Regions from separate parts of the Nostoc sp. DSM 114160 genome, predicted to be linked through region 2. Evidence: riboswitches for the same ligand, from Rfam matches in the RefSeq annotation. Region 2 holds a riboswitch; each other region holds the start of a gene.

Region 1 (4,661 bases), on a different contig from region 2:
CAAAACCTGGTATGATTGGCGGCGCAGAAAATACCTCTAAATAACCTGGTGTCGGCAAAAAACTCGCAAAAAATGGACTAGAATAGTTTCCTCCCGAAGTGGAATACCCAAAACCATCACCTGTTAACTGCTGAGTATTAAGACTAATTAAATTATCAACATTAAAAGGTTCGTTTCCTGGGATCGGAGTCCCAGCGGGTTGCAAACCAGTAATTGTTTCACCATTTCGCGTACCAGTAATTCCAGTAATTAAGTAAAAACCCAAATCATTAGGGGTGTCATTAGTGGTGAAAGTACCATTCGCCTCTATGCCAGTACCAGAATAATTCCAACTCCAACTTAAAGCAGAAGCAGATGGCATTGTCCCGAAAACTAATCCAGATGTGGTGACGAGGGCTATGGCAGATAGAGTTAGATTTTTCATGGAAGTCGTTACTGCGATCGCGGATCTTGTAGAAGGCTCCCGTGTATTATACGGAAGGAAAGATAGTATTATCAATCTTGGCTATTTCCTTAGCAGCGATTGCATAACCACGCCAAAGCAGCATCAACATTACTAACCTGCTCCCCTGGCGGGATCGCTGGACGATTTACCATCACAACCTTTACGCCGAGTTCTCGCGCTGCAATTATCTTGGGCTTTGTGGCATCGCCACCGCTATTTTTGCTGACGATGGTATCAATGTTATTCTGAATCAGAATTTGTCTTTCATTATTGAGAGTAAAAGGGCCGCGATCGCACAATACGATCCCCGGCGGTACTAAAGCATCATCGCTAGGAGGGTCAATCATCCGCATCAAAAACCAAATTTTCTCCAAATGAGCAAAAGCGGCGAGTTCCTGTTTACCAACTGTCAAAAACACTCGCTCTGACTGATTTTGCAGCGCGGTTGCTGCGGCTGCAACGCTGTCAACTTCAATCCAGCGATCGCCACTTTCTTTTTCCCAAGGCGGACGGATTAACATCAAACGGGGGACTCCAACTTCCGTTGCTGCATCTGCCGCATTGCAGGAAATCTGACTAGCAAAAGGATGGGTTGCATCAATTAATAAGTCGATTTGCATGACTCGCAGATAGCTAGCCAATCCAGCCACACCGCCGAAGCCTCCAACCCGTAAATCGCCCAGCGGTACTGACGGTTCGCGGGTGCGGCCAGCTAGAGAGGTGATTACTTCTAACCCTTGGATAGTCGTAACTTTGGCAGCTAATTCTGCTGCATCACCCGTCCCACCCAGAATCAAAACGCGCATCATTAAGATAAAGGTGGAATTTTTGCTAAAATCCCCTTTTTCATCGCTTCTGGACGTTCTGACCAAGGCAGCAAACCATCTGCTTTAGCATAGTATTGACTAGCACATTCCAATACCGCAGACGCACTCCCATCAACGGCTAAATCACCAAATAAATATGTTAATTTGCCTTTGGCACTAAAGGCAACTACACAAGAACGATTACAAGCACTCATGCATTCAACTTCCTGAATCGGGAATCGATCTCGTAACTCCCAATCTTGTGCCAGCTGCTGAAGTTGGTGTAAAAGTTTTTCACCACCACTTTCACCTAAGCGTTTTCCATTTTGCCAAACACTGGCACAGGTTTTGCAAACAAATAAAGTATGTTCAGCAACTTCCATTGGACTGGTTGGGGAAATATTTACAGTCGTAGTCATCTGTACCTCGCAGATATGTGAAACTAATAAATCTATTTCGGCGGGCATCCTGACTCACTCAATTTGAGATTTTCGATTTAGTTCCTGAATCTCAAATTAGTTCACAGTTGCGGGGGGACAGTGCCGGATTTGCACCGAACTTTCCCCGTTACCTCTGGTGGCTGACTCCCACCAGAACCGAATAACCTTATCGATCATACACTAGGGTTATCGGAGAATACGAAACAGCAAACTTTGCGCTCACGCTCAAACTGGACGACAACTAGATAAAATACTGTGCATCTTGACTACTTTAACGTGAGTCTCCAACGGAGGCGCACCTGCGGGAAGGGCGAAAGAAACAAGTCAAATCCTCTTCCCCTCTAACTTCTGCCTCCTGCCTCCTGCCTTGTTTCTTAGGAGTTCGATGAACTTCTCCCGGACAACCTCCCTCTCCCACAGGCAAAGGGAGGAGCTACGAAAGATTAGGGTTTTGGCTCCCCTCTCCGTCTCGGAGAGGGGTTGGGGGAGAGGTCAAAAAAGGGCTTGTCGAACTCACGTTACTTTAACTGTATCAGTTAGAACTTAAGGGGTGGACATCTACAATTTTGAGCGAACAACACAAAGCATCGCCGTATTCTGTACCTAATAAATCAAGCCAAGGTAGAGAACTAGATGTAAGTTGATGAGGCAGTATGTTGCTTTATTGTTGTAACATTTTCAACAGAACCTCTGGGCTGTCCATTTTATCCATGACAACCTCAATAAAAGCAAGTTGGTCATGGTTTTGTTGAGCTGTTTGTAATGCTTTGTCTAACTGGGATTCGGTACTAACTTTAATTGCCCAGGCATTGCCAGCGAAAACTTCAGGAAGCTGATGATAATTCCAAGGTTGAATGTCGTTATAGGGCATACGTTCACCGTGAATATCACGCTCTATAGTATATCCATCATTGTTGAGTAAAAAAATAATCGGTTTTAGATTATAGCGTAAGATGGTTGAAAGTTCTTGTGCAGTCATTTGGAAAGACCCGTCACCAACTAGTAGGATAGAGCGACGTTGTGATGCAGCGATACCTGCGGTGGGCTTCGCCAACGCACAACCAAGTAATGAACCAACAGAGTAACCAATCGATCCCCAAAGTACTTGCCCAACGAAAGTAGCTCCTTTTGGTAAAGGAACGGTAGAAGCGCCAAACAAACAAGTTCCAGTCTCGGCAACAATAATGTCATCTTCTTGGAGAAAATGAGCAAATCTATACCAAAAATGTTGCTGCGAAATCGGTGCCGAAGAGTCGCCAACGATAGGCTCTATAAAACCAGGATCTAAATTCTCTGTTGCTGATTTGAAGTAAAGCGTTTGAGGATCGCGGTGCTGCAACCGTTGGCTTAAAGCAGAAAGCACATCTGCCATAGCGACATTGTTGTATAAAGCATGTTTAACTTTTACATACTCCCCATGCACTTCAATAGTTTGGCTGGGATCGAGTTTGGCAGAAAACTTGCCTGTGTTGAAATCAGTCATCAAAGCACCGATAGTTAAAACACAATCTGCCTGCTCAATACGTTTTCTAACAGATTCCTCACTGGCAGCACCATTATATATGCCGATGAATTGGGGGTGGCTTTCTTCTAGCAATCCTTTGCCCATGTTCATCGTGGCATAAGGGTATCCGGTAGCTGTTAGCAGTTCTCGCAATTGTTCGTGCAAGTGATAACGAGCTACACCAATATCAGCAATAATCACAGGTTGGGAAGCTTTTTCCAGTATATTTACACAGACATCAACTATTTCTGCTATTGTAGCGCCATCACTCTGAAATACAGGGGGTATAAACAAATCAGATGGTGCAGAAACCTCTGTGAGAGCAACATCCATAGGTATGGAAATATAAACAGGTAATTTCTTCAGCAAACAGATACCTAAAACTCTGTCAATTTCCGTTGTTGCATTTTCCTTTGTTAAATATGCTTGAGCCACCGTTACCTGTTGATACATTCGGGCAAAGATTGAAAAATCACCAGTACCAAACGTATGATGGACAAGTGAACCAAGAGCTTGAATTTTAGTTGCAGGAGCACCAGTAATCGCTACAACCGGAACGTGTTCAGCATAAGCGCCAGCGACACCATTAATAGCACTGAGTTCACCAACACCAAAGGTAGTTACTAATGCCGCAACACCATTAATCCGACCATAACCATCGGCAGCATAAGATGCGTTAAGTTCGTTGCAAGTAGGAATTAACTCGATGCCATCGTGGTTAACAATATAGTCGAGAAATTCCATATTATAGTCTCCAGCAACGCCAAAGATATGCTTGATGCCGATTTGCTCCAGACGAAGCAATAAATAGTCGCTAACAGTAAACTTTGCCATTGTCCAAGCCCAAATTTTACCCCTTTAGAGTATGAAAACTTTAACTTAGATGCGTATCTCTGAAGTAAGAATAGGATTGTGACTTTTGCCGTTCAGCTTAAAAACTGAGCATAATCATAGACGTTTATCTAAGAAGAACTTCTACCGGAAGGTTAAAAATCAAGATAAATAGTTATTTCTAAAGAATTAAAAGTATTTCTTGTAAGTGGTTCTTGAGAAAGATGTTTTCAAGACTAGGGTTTGGTGTCCTAGTTAATATGTACAATTTAGTTTGTTCATTTTTCAAATATAAAATTGATTTTTCTATTTAGCTCGATGAAAAAATAATACTAAATTAGCCGAAATAACGAGTACTTAGAAAATAGCCTAGTGTTGATAAAATTTTTGAAAATAATCTAGTGGGATTTTGTTCTATGAATTACCTCATTGCAGTTTTACCAAACAAATCAAAAGCAGAAGCAGCTTATTCTGCCTTAACAAATGATGGTTTATCTCCAAACCAAGTAGATATCTTGGGCAATGGTTATAAAAGTGCTGATGATTACAACCTGATTGATCCGAATCAACAAGCTCGTAAAGGAGCAAAGCGATTATTATACAGGACTTACGCAACTGGCACAAAAAGGGGGTAA
Region 2 (4,661 bases):
ACTGGTGGCGACACCAAAGAACTTGCAAAAGATGGGATTTTCTTAGATCGTGACCAGCGTTATGAACTGACAGATGAGTTTTTGACAATTTGGCGATCGCTCATGCAAGGTGAAGAAGTAACCTATAGTGGTCGCCATCTCAAAGTTCAAGGCGCAAAACTCCAATTTCCTCCCGTACAAAAGCCTTATCCCACCTTGTATTTTGGCGGTTCTTCAGATGCGGCGCTCCAAGTTGCTGCCAAACACATTGATGTGTATTTAACTTGGGGTGAACCACCAGATCGAGTTGCCGAAAAGATTGCAAAAGTACGCCGATTAGCAGCAGAACAAGGTAGAACGGTACGTTTTGGGATTCGGATGCACGTCATAGTCCGCGAAACTACGCAAAAAGCTTGGGATGCAGCTAATGAACTGATTCAGTATGTCGATGATGAAACCATAGCAGCTGCACATCAGCGGTTTTCTGAATCGGAATCAGAAGGACAACGCCGGATGGCTCAACTGCATAAAGGCGAACGCCAAAACCTAGAAATTAGCCCCAACTTATGGGCAGGTGTTGGCTTAGTACGTGGCGGCGCTGGGACTGCCTTAGTCGGAGATCCAGACACAGTTGCAGCGCGGATGCTGGAATATGCCGATTTAGGAATTGATACCTTCGTTTTCTCAGGTTATCCCCATCTCGAAGAAGCCTATCGAGTCGCAGAATTACTGTTTCCTCGCTTACCAGTGCAAACACCAGGCATCGCATTACCGCAGCAGGTTGCAAGTACATTCAGTGAATTTGTTACCAAAACAGATTTACTCAAACCCCAGCCAGTGTAAGCAATTCAAAATCCAAAAACTAACGTGATTTAACTCATAACACCTTAGTACAACATTGCATAAATTCGGCAAAACTCTGCATTCCTCTGCGCTACGCCAGTTGCTACAACGCGGGGAACCCGCGCAACGCACTGGCTTAACTTTGCGTGCCTATGCGTTTAAAAACACAACGATTTTACAGAAAAAAGCATGAGTACGAAAAAACCTCAACTTAGACTAGGCGCATTCTTGCCCAGTACTGGTCATCACGTAGCATCATGGCGACACCCCGAAGCGCAAGCTAATGCTGGTTTGAACTTTCAGCATTATAAAAAGCTGGCACAGACGGCAGAACGCGGCAAATTTGACATGATTTTCTTTGCCGACGGTGTGGCTGTGCGCGACCGCAATCAAAGCGCCGACCTTTTGAGCCGAAATGGCAAACTCGTCCACTTTGAACCTCTCACCCTGTTGTCGGCTTTATCTGTAGTAACGGAAAACATTGGTTTGACAGCGACAGTATCGACTACATACAACGAGCCTTATCACCTCGCCCGCAAGTTTGCATCATTAGATTATCTTAGCGGTGGCCGTGCAGGTTGGAATCTTGTAACTTCTGCTACTGAAGCTGAAGCGCTGAACTTCAATCGGGAAAAGCACATGGAACATACCCTACGTTATCAGCGTGCGAAAGAGTTTGTGGATGTAGTCACGAAACTCTGGGATAGTTGGGAGGACGACGCCTTCTTACATGATAAGGAATCGGGTATTTACTTCGATCCAAATAAACTGCACGTTCCCAACCACAAAGGCGAACATTTTTCAGTACGCGGTCCCCTAAATGTGGCGCGTCCTATCCAGGGTTATCCGGTGATTATTCAAGCTGGGTCTTCCGAGGATGGTAAGAATCTGGCTGCACAAACGGCGGAGGTAATTTTCACTGCCCAGCAGACCCTTGGCAGAAGCTCAGGCTTTTTATCAAGATGTGAAGGGGAGACTGGCTGAATACGGGCGCTCACCTGAGCATCTTAAGATTATGCCAGGTGTATTCCCAGTTATCGGCAAAACTGAGCAAGAAGCTAAGGACAAATTCGATCGAATTCAGGAGTTGATCGATCCGGTGGTCGGCTTAAATTTGCTTGGCTCAATGATCGGTGGATTTGACCTATCCGGCTATCCATTGGACGGGCCGTTGCCAGAGCTACCAGAGACTAACGGGGGTAAAAGCCGTCAGCAACTTCTGATTGACCTAGCTAAGAGAGAAAATTTCACGATTCGACAACTGTATTTGTCGATAGCTGGAGCGCGTGGGCATCGTCAGATTCTAGGCACACCAGAACAAATTGCCGATCAGCTAGAAGATTGGTTTGTCAATGGCGGGGCAGATGGCTTTAATATTATGCCGCCCTGGTTGCCGGGAGGATTGGATGAGTTTGTAGACTTGGTAATTCCTGAATTGCAACGTCGCGGTCTGTTCCGTACAGAGTATGAAGCACGAACCCTGCGCGAAAATCTTGGTTTACCTCGTCCAGTAAATCAGTTTAGCAAAGTTGCTACTCGTGAAGCGGCGATCGCCTAACTTTTTCTAAAGCAAGTTTTTCAGCAAAAAGGCTCAAGCATTCCCAATACAGTTAGGATAAGCATTTTGAACTCAGAATTAGCTTTGGGGAAAAGGGAAATGGGTTTGCGGTTAAAGGTTTTTTATTCCCCTTTCCCCTTTCCCCTTTAACCGAACCGTATTGCAAGCATTCCTGCCTGAGCCATGACTAAATTCAATTTATAGATTAGCTTCAAGAACTATATCTTGCGATCGGTAGTGGATAAGCTCAGTTAAAATTTATCGCCATAGTAATGTAAAATGATTATCTGGATGATGTCTGGTTGATATCTATAACCTCAACAAAGTCTAAATTACTAAAGCTGAGAGTTGGGAAACTCCGGTGAAATTCCGGGACTGTGCCGCAGCTGTGATGGGATGACCCAAGTCAGAATGCCAACTCTCAGGATGTCCTCAAGACACACTCACCGTCTACTCCCTGCGTTGCACGGGGAAGGAGTTCTAAAATTGGTTTCTGGATTTGCCACTTGTCCCGGCTTGTTTTATGCTACTCCTGCCGCAGATGGGATATTATCTCGCGTTAGAATACCAGGTGGAATTATTACTAGTCAGCAGTGCCGTGCGATCGCAGATATAGCAGAACAGTACGGTGGCGGCTATCTAGATGTGACTAATCGAGCTAACCTGCAAGTCCGTGAAATCCGCACGGGGATAAATGCTGAGGTTCTGAAATACCTCCAAAATATGGGATTGGGTTCTGACAATACTGTTGTAGACCAAATCCGCAATATTATGACCAGTCCAACTGCTGGTATCGACCCCCAGGAATTAATCGATACTCGCCCTTTTGTTCAAGGTTGGGATGATTATATTGCTGCACATCCGGCGCTTTCGAGACTGTCGGCCAAATTTAGCGTTTGCTTTGATGGTGGTGGGATAATTCAGGTGGGCGATCGCTTGAATGATATCGCCTTTGCAGCTGTCTTACTTAACGATAATGTTTATTTTCGGCTCTCTCTCAGTGTTGGTGAGAAGGGTCAACCCCCCAGCGATACAGGAATTTTACTACCACCAGAAAAATGTTTGCCCGTCTTAGCAGCTTTGGCAGATGTCTATCTAGCTTATAGTCATACTACGAGTAAGCGCCGGCCACGTTTGAGAGAGTTATTGAATACTTTGGGTTGTGAAAATTATCTCCAAGAAGTTGAGCAGCGTTTACCTTTTTCTCTTTTGTACACTGAAATCAGAAAAGACCTAACCCCCCAACCCCCTTCCCTACAAGGGAAGGGGGAGAAATATCAGCATATTGGCATTCATCCCCAACGTCAGCAAGGCTTATTTTACATTGGTGTCGTCTTGCCCCTTGGTCGATTGGAAAGTAGACAGATGCGGGGTTTAGCAGATTTAGCGGCAAAATACGGTAGTGGAACTCTTAGGCTAACCCCTTGGCAAAATTTGCTCCTTACAGATATTCCTCAGCAATGGGTTGCTGATGTCCAAAGTGAAATTGCTTTATTAGAATTAGATTCCTCTGCAAACAACATCAAGGGTGGATTAGTTGCCTGTTCGGGAAAAAAAGGTTGCGCTGCTTCTGCCACTGACACTAAAAGTCATGCGTTGGCATTGGCAGAGTATCTTAAAACTCGCGTTACTCTCGATTACCCAGTTAATATCCACTTCACTGGCTGCGAAAAATCTTGTGCCCAGCACAGCAAAAGTGATATTACTCTCCTCGGCGTCACCATTGAGGCTGAAAATAGAACTGTGGAAGGCTATCACGTTTATGTTGGTGACAGCAATCAGAAATTCGGACGCGAACTATATCAATATGTAACTTTTGCCGAACTACCTGCATTAATAGGGCGGATGCTATATGTATATAAAATTCAACGCTTAAATTCTAATGAGTCCTTTGGAGAATTTGCTAATCGATTTGCACTGGAACAATTACAGCAATTATTTAATATAATCCCTCAATCAATTGCGAACAAAAAGATTCCCAACTTTTTAGAGAAGTCGGCAATCTAAGCCTTTTGATTTTTATATATTAATCCCAAATTTAAAATCCCAAATTGAATGCCCGACTATATCCGAGATGCCAACGAAATTTACCGTAATTCTTTTGCAATCATCCGGTCAGAAGCGAACTTAGATGTGTTGCCACCCGATGTAGCAAAAGTTGCTGTACGTCTAATTCATGCCTGTGGGATGACGGATATTGTCACTGACTTGGGATATTCACCAACAGCAGTACAATCCGCAAGAGCAGCACTGGCAAATGGAGCGCCAATACTGTGCGATT
Region 3 (4,661 bases), on a different contig from region 2:
GGGACTACCGTTTAAAGAACTATTGCCAGAGTCTGTGATAAGACTTGCAATCTCGGAGCTAAAAATTAAATACAAAAAACGGTTGTTTGACCCATTCGTAACTTTATGGGCATTTTTATCTCAAGTATTAGATACAGACAAAACTTGTAATAATGCTGTGAGTAAAATAATTGCACATTTGGCTGAGTCAGAAGTAGAAGTTCCCTCAACAGATACGAGTGCTTACTGCCAAGCACGGGCAAGATTACCAGAAAAATTGTTAGAAAAAGTTTTCAATTATTCAGCACAAAAACTGGAAGAGAAAGTAACCCAAGAACATCTATGGTGTGGTCGAAATATTTTGGTGATAGACGGCTCGACGGTCTCTATGCCTGACACTGTAGAAAACCAAAAAGAATACCCACAACCCAGTAGTCAAAAGCCGGAATGTGGATTCCCAATTGCCAAAATTGGTGTGATATTCAGTTTATTAACGGGAGCTGCCGTTGCCTTGTGCATAGATGTTCTGAACACTCATGATATTAAATTAGCAAGAATTCTGTACAGTTTTCTCAAACCTAATGATGTGCTTGTAGGGGATAGAGCTTTTTGTGCTTACGCCGATATGTTTAGTATCAAAAAGTTTAATTGTGATGCCGTGTTTCGTAAACATCAATCTCGCACAACAACTATGCGAAAAGGTAAAATTGTTGGAGATTGCGACAAATTAGTTACTTGGTATAAGCCGAAAACTTGCCCAAAAGGATTGGATAAAGATGAATTTAATGCTTTACCTCCTTCCATAACTGTGCGAGAGATTTACTATTATATTGTTATTCCTGGTTTTCGGACTCAACAAGTTAGCTTAATTACCACTCTTTTAGATGGATCTTCTTATTCTACTCTGGCAATTGTTGGGCTTTACGGACAACGCTGGGATGTTGAACTAAATTTAAGACATCTCAAAACTACCTTGGGTATGGATATTCTGCGATGTAAAACACCTTCGATGATCCGCAAAGAAATTTACGTTTATTTGCTGGCTTACAATCTACTTCGTAGCTTAATGTGGTCGGCTGGAACTACTTATACTACCTCTCCAAATCGCCTATCACTGCAAGGTACTCGCCACCATTTAATTAACTTTATTCCCTCTCTTATAGCAGCAACTTCTCAAAAACGGCACCAAATTTATCGCACTTTACTCAAAGTTATTGCTCACAAGGCTGTTCCTGACCGCCCAGCTAGAAATCAACCACGAGTCCGTAAACGTCGCCCCAAAGCCTACCCCTTAATGACCAAACCCCGGCATGAATTACGCAAACAATTGCAAACTGCTTAATTGATAAGCGTTTCCGCTTTTCTTAGTGCCATTCGATTATTAACTATGGGGGGTGTCTATTACCTGACTATGAAATAAGATATCTGGAGCTGAAGCTCCTTATATAGTTGGCTTTCCATAGGGACTCATAAGCCTGGGGTCGTTGGTTCAACTCCGACCTGAGCCATTTTAAAAGTAAAATAATATAAGCGTTTCAGCTTCTAGGCATTTGTAGTACTAAGGAGCTGAATTGCTCTATAAGCCTCTTTTGACTATCAAATGACTATGCTCATTCAACAGCGTGATAGTCATGAAAGTTGGAATTGAAGCCCTGAAAGGTCGTTTAATATCATATCCGGTTGAAGACTTATCATTTAGAGGGCAGTTCTTGCTGGGAGCAGGGGGAAAGAAACTTTTGGTATTTTTGCACAGATCCGGTAATCATAAGTGATTAGCCAGACATGATATAAGATTAAGATTTACTATAGTTTGATTATTAATACTATTCAGAAATATTTATCTTTACATTTAGCTGACACTCCTGAAAATAGGTACATCCCGCATTGAATCTCTCGACCACAGGCTTATTGCTATTATCAGGCAAACTACCAGTTGTGCTGGTAACGAGCGATGACGTTCCTCTTCGACCTTAGTTTTAGCGTAGACGCTCTTAGCGGCTTGCCGAAGGCATCGCTTCTTCGATGAAGTTGCTGGAATAGCCATCTCTATTGCTTTGAATATCTCAGTATTTTGTATCTTGTAATACATTAATGAGAATACTTTCAGATACACCGTACTTGATTTCCATTTTTGGAAACAATACCTAATTTACAACTGTTTGAGCCTTAACTGAACCGTATTGCGGCAGCTGTATTAAGAAAAAATCGCTGTTCAAAATTGGTAATAGTGATATAGTTACTCCAATCGGTTCTGATGGGGAGCAGCCATCGGACGCAAGGGGGAAAGTCTGGTGAAAATCCAGCACTGTCCCGCAACTGTGAACCTAAAATAGGTGAGTCAGGATGCCCGCCGGTTAGAATCAATTCGTTTACATAAATCTGCGAGGTACAGGTTATGAAAAGAAAACAGGCGTTAGTCAGTCTAAGCCTGATGGGAGTTATTAGTTTTTATCTAGTAGTTGGTTTACCCAAGCCCGCCTACGCCATGCACATTATGGAAGGTTTTTTACCAGTGCAGTGGGCGATTTTTTGGTGGATTGTGGCATTACCATTTTTTTTATTAGGATTGCGTAGTCTGACTCGCATTACCCAAGCTAACCCACAGCTAAAACTGCTACTAGGCCTGGCCGGTGCTTTCACTTTCGTGCTGTCAGCATTAAAAATCCCTTCCGTCACGGGTAGCTGTTCTCATCCTACAGGGACGGGGTTAGGTGCGGTGCTGTTTGGCCCCCTCACTATGACGGTTTTGGGTAGTTTAGTATTGTTGTTTCAAGCTTTGTTACTAGCGCATGGCGGCTTGACTACGCTAGGTGCAAATGCTTTTTCGATGGCGATCGCCGGGCCATTTGCCGCTTACTGGATATATAATCTGACAATCAAGTTGGGTGGTAAACAAAAAATTGCCATATTTCTAGCGGCTGCGATCGCAGATTTACTCACTTACGTTATCACTTCTATCCAACTCGCCTTAGCTTTTCCTGCACCTATTGGTGGGTTTCTCGCTTCATTTACCAAGTTCGCCGGGATTTTTGCCATAACTCAAGTCCCTTTAGCAATTAGTGAAGGGTTGCTAACTGTATTGGTGTGGAACTGGCTGCAATCTTATAATCCTCAAGAGTTGGAATTGCTGAAATTAATCAAACGGGAACCCCAAAGAAATGAATCAGTCTAAAAAAGGGTTGAGTAACTGGCTGTTGGTAGTAGCTGTATTAGCTTTAGCAGTTGTACCGTTAATATTTGTCCGTGGTGGCGAATTTACAGGTTCCGATGACAAAGCCGAAAAAGCAATTACTGAAATCCAACCTGGATATAAACCCTGGTTTAAATCATTTTTTGAACCAGCTAGTGGGGAAATAGAAAGTTTATTATTTGCTTCACAAGCAGCTTTAGGTGCTGGAGTAGTCGGTTATGCAATTGGGTTGTATAAAGGACGTTCCCAACAACAAAAACGTGAAGAATGAGCCTGCAAATAGACACTTTAGCTTATACCAATAGACTCCGGAGATTGCCACCAGAACATAAACTAATTTTTGCATTTACTACTCTTGCTATTTCCCTTGCCAGCCATCCGCTAGTACAAATTTTAATCATAGTTTGGATGAGTATTTGGACAGTAATTTATGCAAGAATTCCGGCTGGAGTTTATTTTCGGTTGTTAACGTTCACCATAGTTTTTTGTTTGACGAGTTTACCAGCCCTGATGGTAAATGGAGTTGCCATTCCTGATTTACAAAGCGTCAAATTAGATTCGTGGTATGGATTGACTCTCGGACACTTCTATATTTATATCAGCCATAGTGGCAGTATCCAAGCATTGGGACTTTTAACCAGAGCATTAGCCTCTGTTTCTTGCTTATATTTTCTCATGTTGACCGTCCCTTTCATAGAGATATTACAAACTCTGCGTTACTTACGATTCCCAGTGCTGTTAACCGATTTATTATTGCTAATGTATCGGTTTATTTTCATCCTGCTGAACACAGCCAATGAATTATGGACAGCACAAAATTCCCGTGGTGGCTACCGAACTTGGCGTAGTGGAATGAAAAGTTTAGCACTACTAATCGGACAACTATTACAGCGAACCTTAGAACGATATAGTCAGTTCTCTCTGGGACTGGAAGCACGAGGTTTTGTTGGTGAATTTCGAGTTTGGCATCAGAGTCGCTATCGTCCTCAATTACGGTATATTATCGAAGCGATTTTCGGCTGTGTAGTATTAATAGGATTGGACTTTTGGCGGAATGCAGGAATATTTACTTCAATTTGAGCAGGTATATTATACTTATCCTGGCGCACAACAATCAGCTTTGAATGGTGTAACATTGAACATTCCATTAGGTAAAAGATGTGCGTTAATTGGTCAGAATGGTTGTGGTAAAACAACATTATTTTTACTAGCTAATGGTCTATATAAACCTGATTCTGGAATTGTTCGGTGGCGTGGTGAACCGTTAAGTTATAATCGGAATTATCTGGCTAAATTAAGGCAAAATGTCGGGTTAGTATTTCAAGATCCAGAACAACAATTAGTAGCTTCTACTGTTGAAGAAGATATATCTTACGGTTTGTGTAATTTGGGTTTACCAGTATCGGAAATTCAACAGCGAGTAGAGCAAACATTAGTTGAATTTGGACTAACTATTTTAGCCCAAAGACCAGTACATCATCTGAGTTTGGGA

The links. Region 2 has a riboswitch for cobalamin ahead of cobG (precorrin-3B synthase). Riboswitches for the same ligand answer to the same signal wherever they lie in the genome.
Region 1: it holds a riboswitch for cobalamin, as region 2 does, so the genes downstream of both, NSTCB13_RS03910 (DUF1636 domain-containing protein) here and cobG (precorrin-3B synthase) in region 2, are expected to answer to the same signal.
Region 3: it holds a riboswitch for cobalamin, as region 2 does, so the genes downstream of both, NSTCB13_RS03225 (energy-coupling factor ABC transporter permease) here and cobG (precorrin-3B synthase) in region 2, are expected to answer to the same signal.

Annotation. Positions count from the first base shown of each region.
Region 1 is NZ_JBPFGO010000001.1:822,033-826,693, forward strand. Features, by position in the region: gene NSTCB13_RS03900 (PEP-CTERM sorting domain-containing protein) at 1-424, opposite strand, end outside; gene NSTCB13_RS03905 (cobalt-precorrin-6A reductase) at 514-1,251, opposite strand; gene NSTCB13_RS03910 (DUF1636 domain-containing protein) at 1,254-1,670, opposite strand; cobalamin riboswitch at 1,693-1,867, opposite strand; gene NSTCB13_RS03915 (alpha-keto acid decarboxylase family protein) at 2,353-4,029, opposite strand; gene NSTCB13_RS03920 (hypothetical protein) at 4,443-4,661, shown strand.
Region 2 is NZ_JBPFGO010000003.1:187,655-192,315, forward strand. Features, by position in the region: gene ssuD (FMNH2-dependent alkanesulfonate monooxygenase) at 1-822, shown strand, start outside; partial or broken gene NSTCB13_RS25975 (LLM class flavin-dependent oxidoreductase) at 1,012-2,380, shown strand; adenosylcobalamin-variant (AdoCbl-variant) riboswitch at 2,722-2,805, shown strand; gene cobG (precorrin-3B synthase) at 2,792-4,387, shown strand; gene NSTCB13_RS25985 (precorrin-8X methylmutase) at 4,436-4,661, shown strand, end outside.
Region 3 is NZ_JBPFGO010000001.1:684,647-689,307, forward strand. Features, by position in the region: gene NSTCB13_RS03215 (IS4 family transposase) at 1-1,321, shown strand, start outside; partial or broken gene NSTCB13_RS03220 (transposase domain-containing protein) at 1,853-2,068, opposite strand; cobalamin riboswitch at 2,209-2,348, shown strand; gene NSTCB13_RS03225 (energy-coupling factor ABC transporter permease) at 2,375-3,151, shown strand; gene NSTCB13_RS03230 (energy-coupling factor ABC transporter substrate-binding protein) at 3,138-3,440, shown strand; gene cbiQ (cobalt ECF transporter T component CbiQ) at 3,437-4,249, shown strand; gene NSTCB13_RS03240 (energy-coupling factor ABC transporter ATP-binding protein) at 4,224-4,661, shown strand, end outside.